Regions from separate parts of the Mediterraneibacter sp. 210702-DFI.5.30 genome, predicted to be linked through region 2. Evidence: a T-box and tRNA genes for the amino acid it is inferred to sense, from the RefSeq annotation. Region 2 holds a T-box; the other holds one or more tRNA genes.

Evidence for each region. The T-box of region 2 lies ahead of proS (proline--tRNA ligase). A T-box ahead of a tRNA ligase gene usually reads a tRNA of that ligase, here a tRNA-Pro.
Region 1: it encodes a tRNA-Pro, which carries the amino acid that the T-box ahead of proS (proline--tRNA ligase) is inferred to sense. The anticodon was not compared.

What each region holds. Positions count from the first base shown of each region.
Region 1 is NZ_JAJCME010000008.1:6,256-11,698, forward strand. It holds gene LI126_RS09740 (TIGR03943 family putative permease subunit) at 1-108, shown strand, start outside; gene LI126_RS09745 (carbohydrate kinase family protein) at 158-1,117, shown strand; gene glnA (type I glutamate--ammonia ligase) at 1,232-2,566, shown strand; gene LI126_RS09755 (ANTAR domain-containing response regulator) at 2,642-3,190, shown strand; gene dapF (diaminopimelate epimerase) at 3,281-4,111, shown strand; tRNA gene LI126_RS09765 (tRNA-Pro) at 4,256-4,329, opposite strand; tRNA gene LI126_RS09770 (tRNA-Gln) at 4,364-4,435, opposite strand; gene LI126_RS09775 (AzlD domain-containing protein) at 4,673-4,978, opposite strand; gene LI126_RS09780 (AzlC family ABC transporter permease) at 5,020-5,443, opposite strand, start outside.
Region 2 is NZ_JAJCME010000012.1:56,515-61,957, reverse strand. It holds gene proS (proline--tRNA ligase) at 208-1,644, opposite strand; T-box leader at 1,739-1,982, opposite strand; gene LI126_RS11925 (toxic anion resistance protein) at 2,032-3,165, opposite strand; gene LI126_RS11920 (5-bromo-4-chloroindolyl phosphate hydrolysis family protein) at 3,223-4,479, opposite strand; gene LI126_RS11915 (RluA family pseudouridine synthase) at 4,594-5,262, shown strand; gene spoVG (septation regulator SpoVG) at 5,386-5,443, opposite strand, start outside.

The sequences.
Region 1 (5,443 bases), on a different contig from region 2:
AAAGTGCGTTATGCGAATCTGTCCGTATACGGCGGAGAAGGACCGGTGCTTGAGGCAGAGAATATTGAGCCTGCAGAACCAATTGAAGAGTTAGTATATTTTAATTAAGACAAGCAATAAGACAAAGTAATAAAACAAGAAATGGGAGGAGAACTTCATGGCAAAGAAATATGATGTAATCGCATTAGGAGAGCTTCTGATTGATTTTACAATGAATGGACAAAGCGAGCAGGGAAACAATATGTTTGAGGCTTGCCCGGGAGGTGCACCGTGTAATGTGCTGGCACTTCTGAACAAGATGGGAAAGAAGACAGCATTTATAGGAAAAGTTGGAAAAGATCAGTTCGGAGCGTTATTAAGAGATACGATTACGGAAGCCGGAATCGATGCCTCCAATCTGATGGTTGACGAAAATGTGAATACAACACTCGCATTTGTACATACATTCCCAGATGGAGACAGAGAATTCTCATTTTACCGTAATCCGGGAGCGGATATGATGCTTACTGCAGATGAAGTGAATCCAGAAGTAGTAAAAGATACAAAAGTCTTTCATTTTGGAACACTTTCTATGACACATGAAGGTGTGCGTGAAGCGACAAAGAAAGCGGTAGAAACAGCAAAAGCAAATGGTTGCCTTGTATCCTTTGATCCAAATCTGAGACCGCCGCTGTGGAGCTCTCTTGATCTTGCAAAAGAGCAGATGGAGTATGGATTTGGAAAATGTGATATCCTGAAGATCTCTGATAATGAAATTCAGTTTGTATCCGGTAAGGAAGACTATGATGAGGGAATCGCATATCTGCAGGAGACATACAATATTCCGCTGATTCTTCTGACTATGGGAAAAGACGGAAGTAGAGCTTATTACAAAGGCATGCGCGTAGAGAGACCGGGATTTTCAGTGAAAGCAATTGAGACAACCGGTGCAGGAGATACTTTCTGTGGAAGTTCTTTGAATTATCTGGTTGATCATGATTTTGAGAATCTGACAGAGGAACAGTTAGGAGAGATGCTGACATTTGCGAATGCGGCAGCAGCACTTGTAACAACAAAGAAGGGTGCGATCAAAGCAATGCCTGTAAAAGAAGAAGTTCTTGAACTGATTCAGAAATAATTGACAAGAAAACAGTCAATCATTATAATGTAACACAGAAACAAGGGCGTTTCCAACTTAGGTGGAGAACGCCCTTTTATCGTATCAGTTTATGATAAAGGAGGTCGAAAAATAATGCATAACTATACAAGAGATGATATTTTTCACATAGTAGAGGAAGAAGATGTCGCTTTCATCAGATTGCAGTTTACAGATATTTTTGGAACGATGAAAAATATGGCGGTAACAGTAGGACAGCTTGAAAAAGCGTTGGATAACCGCTGTATGTTTGATGTTTCTTCCTTGGAAGGGGTTGCAGATGAGGAAGAATCAGATATGTATTTATATCCGGATTTGAGTACATTTGAAATCTTTCCATGGAGACCACAGCAGGGAAAAGTTGCAAGACTGATCTGTGATGTGTATAAAAAAGATGGAACACCGTATGAAGGAGATCCGCGTTATGTACTCAGAAAGGCTGTTGCGGAGGCGAAAGAGATGGGATATACGATGAATGTCGGCCCGGAATGCGAGTTCTTTCTTTTCCATACAGATGATGACGGTAGACCGACAACAGTAACTCACGAGCAGGGAGGATATTTTGATGTAGGGCCATTGGATCTTGGAGAAAATGCGAGAAGAGATATGATCTTAACATTAGAAGATATGGGGTTTGAGATTATTTCCTCACATCATGAGATTGCGCCGGCGCAACATGAAATCGACTTTCACTACGATGAGGCGATGATTACAGCAGATAATCTGATGACATTTAAGATGGTTGTCAAGACAATCGCAAAACGACACGGTCTGCACGCGACATTTATGCCAAAGCCGAAGAGTGAGACTTATGGGTCAGGAATGCACATTAATTTGTCTTTATATAAAAACGATGGAACAAATGCACTTTATAACGCAGAGGATGAGAACGGACTCAGTCAGGAAGGATATTATTTTATTGGTGGCTTGATGAAACATATGAAGGCAATCACCTGTATTACAAATCCAACGATCAATTCTTATAAACGTTTTGTGCCGGGGTATGAAGCACCCGTTTATATGGGATGGTCAGCTAAGACAAGAGGACCTTTGATCCGTGTGTCTATGGAGAAAGAAGACAATTCAAGACTGGAACTTCGCAGTCCGGATGCTACGGCGAATCCATATCTGGCACTTGCAGTACTTCTGAAAGCGGGACTGGATGGAATTAAGAATCAGATCATGCCTCCGAAGAATATTGATGAAAATATTCAGAAGATGACGCAGGAAAGAAGAGATGAACTTCAAGTGGAAGAACTGCCGAGAACGCTTGGGGCTGCTACAGCAGAGCTTGAGAAAGATGAACTGCTGATCAGCGTATTAGGGAAAGAGCTTGCCGAGAAGATCATAAAAGCAAATAAGAAAGAATATAAAGAATATTGTATGCAGGTGACAGACTGGGAGATCGATCATTATCTTTACAGGCTGTAGTTCAGGTATCCTGGCATTTGGCATTTAGAGAGAACGGATTGATAGAAGAGTAGTTAGCGGAAGAGGTGAGCAGATATGAGCAACATTATTGTCGTTTTTCCAAAGAGGGAAAATGCAGTAAATATCCGTAATAGTTTGGTTCGTGCGGGTATTGAAGTATCTGCGGTATGTTTGACAGGAGCTAAGGTTTTGCAGTATGCTGATAACTGGAACGATGGAATTGTCGTGTGTGGTTATCGGTTTCAAGATATGCAGTATACAGATTTACGAGAATCTCTTCCGGATACGTTTGACATGCTTTTGGTGGCTTCAGCGGATAAGTGGATGGATGGACTGCCGGATGGGGTTGTAGGACTTCCACTCCCAATCAAAGTTTATGATTTGGTAAATACCGTTGAAATGATTCAGCAGACACAGAGCAGGAAGAGAAGAAAGCGCAGAGAAACGATACGAAAGAGAGACGATTCTCAGAGAAAGATAATCGATCAGGCGAAAGCGCTTCTGATAGAACGAAATAACATGTCAGAAGAGGAAGCACATCGATATTTACAGAAGAGCAGTATGGAAAGTGGGACTAATATGCTCGAAACAGCACAGATGGTGCTGACAATTATGAATGAATAAGAGGCAGCTGTTAACAGTAACGAATAAGAAGTGCTGTAAACAATAACAAATGAGAGGACTGTCAGTGATGACAGTGGAACGGAGAAGAGAATGAAATTTACAAAAATGCAGGGAATTGGAAATGATTATGTGTATGTAAACTGTTTTGAAGAGAAGGTAGAAGATCCATCAGCGTTGGCAATCCAGGTGAGTGACAGACATTTTGGAATAGGATCCGATGGATTGATCCTGATCTGTCCGTCGGAAGTGGCAGACTGTGAGATGGCCATGTATAATGCGGATGGCTCCAGAGGAGAAATGTGTGGAAATGGAGTTCGCTGTGTTGGAAAATATATGTATGATTACGGTCTGACTGACAAAACAGAGATTACAGTTGAGACTTTAGCAGGAATCAAAACACTTCAGCTTTTCGTAGAAAATGGAAAAGTTGCGAAGGTTCGAGTTGATATGGGAAGCCCAATCTTGACACCGGCAGAAATTCCGGTTGTGGCTGAGGGAGATAAAGCTGTAGATGAACCGATTCTTGTGGATGGAAAAGAATATCGTATGACTTGCGTATCTATGGGAAATCCGCACGCAGTTGTTTATGTAGATGATGTTGATAATCTTCCGATTGAAGAAATCGGACCAAAATTCGAAAGCCATGAGAGATTTCCAAGACGTGTGAACACAGAGTTTGTAAAAGTACTGGATAGACATACTGTACAGATGCGTGTTTGGGAGAGAGGATCTGCGGAGACACTTGCCTGCGGAACAGGAGCATGTGCTGTAGCTGTTTCCTGTATTCTGAATGGATTGACAGAAGATGAAGTAACTGTAAAGCTTCTTGGCGGAGATTTGGAGATTCAGTGGGATCAGGAGAAGAACACAGTTTATATGACAGGACCGGCAACCGTTGTATTTGATGGGGAGCTAAAATAAAGATTTGATGAATAGATAATGATGGTGCGTTGACCGATTTTCATTTTTGTGAATTTGAGGTCAACGCATTTTGTTTATAATATTGACTTAATAACAAAGAGACTATAACAAAAAAGAGATTACAAATTGTAATCTCTTAAAACATCGGAGTGACAAGATTCGAACTTGCGACCTCTACGTCCCGAACGTAGCGCTCTACCAAACTGAGCCACACTCCGATAAAATAGGGAACTTGCCGAAGCAAATTCCCAGCTACGGAAAAGGGACTTGAACCCCTACTAACAGAGTCAGAGTCTGCTGTGCTGCCAATTACACCATTCCGCATTACTTGAGTTTTGTTTGTTGCTTGTTTCAAACAACATGGTTATTATATCAAAGCTACAGAAAAATGCAACCCCTTTTTTGATATTTTTGCGTTAGACTTTTTAAAGAAATTGTCTTAAATGTCAGAAAATTAAGATAATTCATTTCGCCAAACGAAAAAGGGTATCGACGGTAGCGAAAAAAGCATCAATGGCAGAAAAAAGGGCATCGACAGTTACTAAAATCTATAAGATCACTCTACAAGAAAAGCTCTGCAATAAATACAACTGCGCAGCAAAGAACTGCGACCGGCAGCAGGCCGGCACCACACCATGCGGCTACAACTCCAACAACGAGAGCGAGAACTCCGGAGATTGGAGACTGTGTGGCATGAAGGATCGCCGGGAATGTCATCACTGCTAGTGTGACATAAGGTACATAGTATAGAAAGGACTGAAGAAACTGGTTCTTCAAAGGTTTTCGAATCAAGGTCATCGGCAGTACGCGGATTAAATAAGAGATACCGCCCATGATAAGAATATAAATATAAATATTGTGTGTCATAATTTTTATTCCTTCTGAGTAATTGAACAGTTACGTTTTTATTATTGCTTAGTTGAAGCTGAAGTTTCATCTTCTGTCGGTATAGGGAAGAAGAATGCTGCTCCGGCTGAAAGTACGACGGTCAGTATAATTGTTCTGGTACCATCCGACAGAGTGGAGATCCAAGGCAGGCAAGTTGCTGCGAAGCTTGAGATAAATGCAAGAGTAACCAGTCCCGCAACGACTTTATTCTGCTTCGAAGGAGGAATGATGATAGCGATAAACATTCCAAAGAGGGCAACACTAAATGCACTGACCATACGCGGTGACATGATATTTCCGGCAATGACACCGAGCATAGTTCCAAAAGCCCAGCCCGGAAGCGGAGTTACCATCGCGCCATAGGTATAATAAGGATTTAAAGTACCTGGTCTGCTGATCGCAATTCCAAAAAGTTCGTCTGTGATATCATAACTCATCAGCAGA
Region 2 (5,443 bases):
ACGCTCGTTTAGTTTATTACGTTTAGCGCCGAAAGTCAAGGCTTTTTTCGCATTTTCCATATTATTTTTCGTATTATTTTCCATACAAAAATAACAGATGGCACTCTCTTTTTTTCTTAAGAAACCATCTGTTATTTGTTATTAAATCAAATTCTTTTTTCTAGCAACTATGAAAGTAAATCTCTTCTTTATTTTCAACGAAATGAATTAGTATGCCTTGCCCCAGTATACCATATGCTTCGCCGGTTTTCCGCAGCATACACATACATCTGAAAGATGTTCTTCCTCTTCTGGAATACATCTAGATGTAGCTCCGCCTGTCTGAGCTTTGATCTCATCTTCACAGGCTTCGTCTCCACACCACATTGCTTTGATGAATCCAAGGTTCTCATTGAACTTCTCATTCATCTCATCCATTGTTGTTGCTTCATTGATATGAGAATCAAGGAATGCTTTTGCTCTTTCGAACATATCGTTCTGCATTGTCTCAAGAACTTCAGCAAGTTTTGTTGTAAGCTCATCCAGAGAAACAACGATCTTCTCTCTTGTATCACGGCGTACGATAACTGCCTGATTGTTCTCGATGTCTTTCGGTCCGATCTCGATACGTGTCGGGATTCCAAGGATCTCCTGTCCGCTGAACTTCCATCCAGGTGCTTTGTCAGAATCGTCGATTTTCACTTTGTATCCTGCTGCCTTCAGTGTATCAACAAGTTCATTTGCCTTATCAAGAACACCTTCTTTATGCTGAGCGATCGGAATGATCATTGTCTGCACCGGTGCGATTCTTGGTGGAATAACAAGTCCACTGTCATCTCCGTGTACCATGATCAGCGCACCGATGATTCTTGTAGACAGTCCCCAGGATGTCTCGTATACTTCATGAAGTTCGTTATTCTTATCTGAATACTGAATACCGAATGCACTTGGGAAGGAGCTTCCGAAGAAGTGACTTGTTGCTGACTGGAGTGCTTTTCCATCATGCATCAGCGCTTCGATTGTATAAGTATCCTGTGCTCCTGCGAATTTCTCACTCTCTGTCTTACGTCCGGAAACTACCGGGATTGCAAGAACATCCTGTGCAAAGTCTCTGTAGACTCTCCACATCTGTTTTGTACGCTCTTCTGCTTCTTCGTATGTTGCATGGATTGTATGTCCTTCCTGCCACAGGAACTCTCTGGAACGAAGGAATGGTCTTGTTGTCTTCTCCCAACGAAGAACGGAACACCACTGATTCCACACCTTAGGAAGATCACGGTAAGACTGAACTGTCTTGCTCCAGACATCACAGAACAGTGTCTCAGATGTAGGACGGATACAGAATCTTTCCTGAAGTTCTTCCAGTCCACCATGTGTTACCCATGCAACTTCCGGTGCAAATCCTTCGATATGATCCTTTTCTTTCTGAAGAAGGCTTTCCGGGATCATAACCGGAAGGTATACATTCTCTACTCCTGTCTCTTTGAAACGTGCATCCAGGTTCTTCTGAATATTCTCCCACAGAGCATATCCGTTCGGAAGGTAGTTCATACATCCTTTAACACCTGAATAATCACACAGTTTTGCTTCACGCACAACGTCTGTATACCACTGAGCAAAATCTTCTTCTCTGGCAGTGATATTCTGTACTAATTTCTTTGCCATTGTTCTTCTCCTTTTTGTTTTTTTGCATTGCTGCCCCTGACAGCAGTTTGCTTTTACTTTAATATAAAAAATCGCCGGGATATCGCATCCCCACGATAGGGACCGAATATCTCCGGCGGTACCACCCTAATTAATGCAATACATCCATCCTATAATCAAAACCAACACAAATGATCTCTGTATCTGCATTCACTTTCTTCTCCTTTAACGCAGGACCTACGCTGTACTTTCATACAGGGACTCCCGGGCCGGTTCCATACCGTAATGCAAAGGCTCTCACCTGCCGCCTTCTCTCTGAAGCATGCTGCGTATCTACTATTCCCGTTCAACGTCAGTTATCAAATGAAATTCTAACTGATAAAACACCCGCTGTCAAGCCAAAAAGCTTTATCCTCTGATTTCCAGAAGCTTTGCTTTCAATTCATTTTCCATATTGCGAAGTTCCGCCTCCGCTTCCCGGCGTTTTTCTCTTCCTTCTCTCTGAATGTTCATCACTTCATCCAATGTAGAGATCAGTGATTCATTTGTTGCTTTTAATGTCTCGAGATCTGCAATTCCTCTTTCAGACTCTTTTGCAGTCTCAATTGTGGATATTTTTAATGTCTCCGCATTCTTCTTCAACAGTTCATTTGTCATATCCGTCACCTGTCTCTGTGCTGCCGCCGCCTGTGAAGAATGTTCTACTCCAAGTGCGAGAAGCATCTGACTCTTCCACAACGGAATCGTATTCACGATTGTAGACTGGATCTTCTCTACCATCTGTGTATCATTATTCTGAACCAGACGGATCTGTGGTGCGGTCTGGATGGAAATCATTCTCGTCAGTTCAAGATCATGTAACTTCTTTTCAAAACGGTTGCACATCGAATCCAGATCTTTTGCTGCCTGCGCATCTTCCGGGAGACCGCTTACCTGAGCTTTGCTCATCAATTCAGCAAGCTGTGTGCTTCTTACTTCTTCCAGTTTTTTCTTTCCTGCAAGAATATACATAGAAAGCTCTTTAAAATAAGTAAGATTCAGATCATACATTTTATCGAGTATCGCAACATCTTTTAAAAGCTGCACCTGATGGTTGTCCAGTGCTTTCACGATCTGATTCACATTTTCTTCGGCTTTCGAATACTTTGCTTTCATAGATTCAACTTTATTCGATGCTTTCTTAAATATTCCAAGAAATCCTTTGCTCTCTTCTTCATCAAAGCTCTTCAGTTCAGTTACAACATTCGTAAGCAGTGTACCAACTTCTCCCAGATCCTTTGACTTCACATTTTCCAAAGCACTTTCTGAGAAATCTGCCATCTTTTTCTGTGTACCTGCGCCATACTGAAGAATCATAGAAGAATTCGTCAGATCGATCTGCTGTGCAAATGCATCTACCATCCTGCGCTCTTCTTCTGTCAGGATCGTATCATCCAGCTTCGGTTCTTCCGGCTGCACCGCCGTTTTCTTTTCTTCTTCCGCTTGAAACGGTTCCAGTGTCAGTGTCGGCACTGTACTTACATCCTTGAATGCATCACTCATAGCAATCCTCCATTTCTGTTTGTAACTGTTTTGATTCATTGTCTGTTTGGGATATCATTATTTCTTCAGTCCGTCTTCTGTCAGACCTTCCTGCGCAAGCATTGTATGAAGTACTGAAATATCTGAAGATACATCCCATGCTGTATCCTGGAACAGGCTGTCCAGTAATTTCTCAAATGCAATATTCAATGTATCTATCGTATCTTCAATCTCTTTCTTGGAAGAAATGATATTTTCTCCCTGTACCGGCTGTGCATCCAGCTCTTCATACGCTTCAAGAAGTTTCATCGTTGTCGGAAGATAATAATCCATCATTCTTCGCATATCATTCACAGAATCCGGATTCTGCTCCACGCGGTCAAAAATACGATCCACGAGCAGTTCCATGCGGGAAATCTTTGCCGAAATCACTTCTCCCGGAATTGCGTCATTCGCTGCCTTGATCCTTCTCACATATTCATCTCCTGCCTGTACGATCTTCTGTACTTCCGGTGAAAGTCTGTCATACTCTTCCCGCATCTTTTTCTGAGCAGCCTGCTCCTCTGCCTTGCGCTGTTTCATGTCTTCCATAAGAGCTGTATACTGATTCCATGCATGTTCACTGACCATCAGGCAGGATTCTTTCTCATCCAGATGTCCCTGACAGAACCAGCCTTTTGTAATCATTTTTTTCACATCTTTCAGAACCTTTCTGACATCTCGCCCTGTCACAGAAGCAATTTCCTTAATATCACAAAATTCCCGGTCTCTCAGAACAGATACATATTGGCGAAACCTTCCCACCGTACGTACCATATCTACTCCTACATAAGTCATCACTGCAAAAGATATAAAAGCAACTGCAAAAATTCCAATAATCAGACCACTGACTACATCAAACGCTGTGATCACACTTCCAATCAAAGTGATGATAAGAAAAATAACAGAGGTCAATCCAAATACAGCTCCTGTCGCTGCCAGAAAAGTTCCGCCGATCTTTACCGAAGTTCCTTTGAGATATCTTGGACTCACCGGTACCGGATGATTCTGACTATAATTTCTCATTTCCGACATCTTCGGTCCCTGATTCGGACGATACCTCTGGTTTTCTGCACCTGATCTGCTTCCGGTATTCTTTTTATTTCCATATAATGGCTGTCCGGTCTTCGGATCTCTGTACCAGCCACCGTTTTTAATCCCTGCCGAGACGCAGTCCATCGCATGGTTCACCGTATCAGACACCATCTGATTCAATCTGCTGTAATCCTTTGTATCAATTGCATCCTGTATTGTCTGCTTTATCTCTTCTCCAAAATGTTCCCAGTCATTATTCATTGATGTTCTCCTTAAAAGCTTGACCTGATTCGTTTGCATCATGTATCATTATAACATTATTAATTCTCAGTTTAGACGCAACTTTATCGATTGTCAAGAAAGAAGGAGACAACTATGATTTCATCACTTACCCCTGAAATAATATATGAGGACAAGGATATTATCGTCTGTCATAAACCTGCTGGAGTTCCTACCCAGAGCAGCCGCATTGGCACAAAAGATATGGTCAGTATTTTAAAAAATCATCTGATAAAAAATACTGCTAAAAAAAACGCTTCACGCGAACCTTATCTTGCTGTCATCCATCGGCTGGACCAACCGGTAGAAGGACTTCTTGTTTTTGCAAAAACACCTGCTGCCGCAAAGGAACTTTCCCGCCAGCTTACCACATCTGGTTTTGGGAAATATTACCGTGCACAGGCTTTAGGCATTTTCGAACACAGCGAAGGAACTCTGGAAGACTATCTTGTAAAAGACGGACGAACCAACACCTCCCGTGTCTGTGAAGAAAATGTGCCTGATGCAAAGTATGCACGACTTCATTATAAAGTAATCCATACAGATACACTTCCTTCTGGTGAACCTTTTTCCCAACTGGAAATTCATCTGGATACCGGGCGTCATCATCAGATCCGCGTGCAGTTTGCACATGCCGGACACCCTCTGATCGGGGATCGGAAATATGGCACTGCCGCATGCACTTCACGACAGTTAATGCTTTGTGCCTATCGACTGGAATTCACACATCCGACAACCGGTGAAAAAATGGTTTTTCATTTATAAGACAAAAGGAAAAGTGCAGTGATCGGGCAATCACTGCACTTTTCCTTTCGCCTGTTTCCTATCTATTGTATTAGCCCTGCCTTTACCTGTCATTTATCCAAATAAGAGCAGCACCACAATACCCTACATCTCGTCAACAACCAACGGCTCCGTCTCTTCTTCAAGTGCCTGCTGATATCTT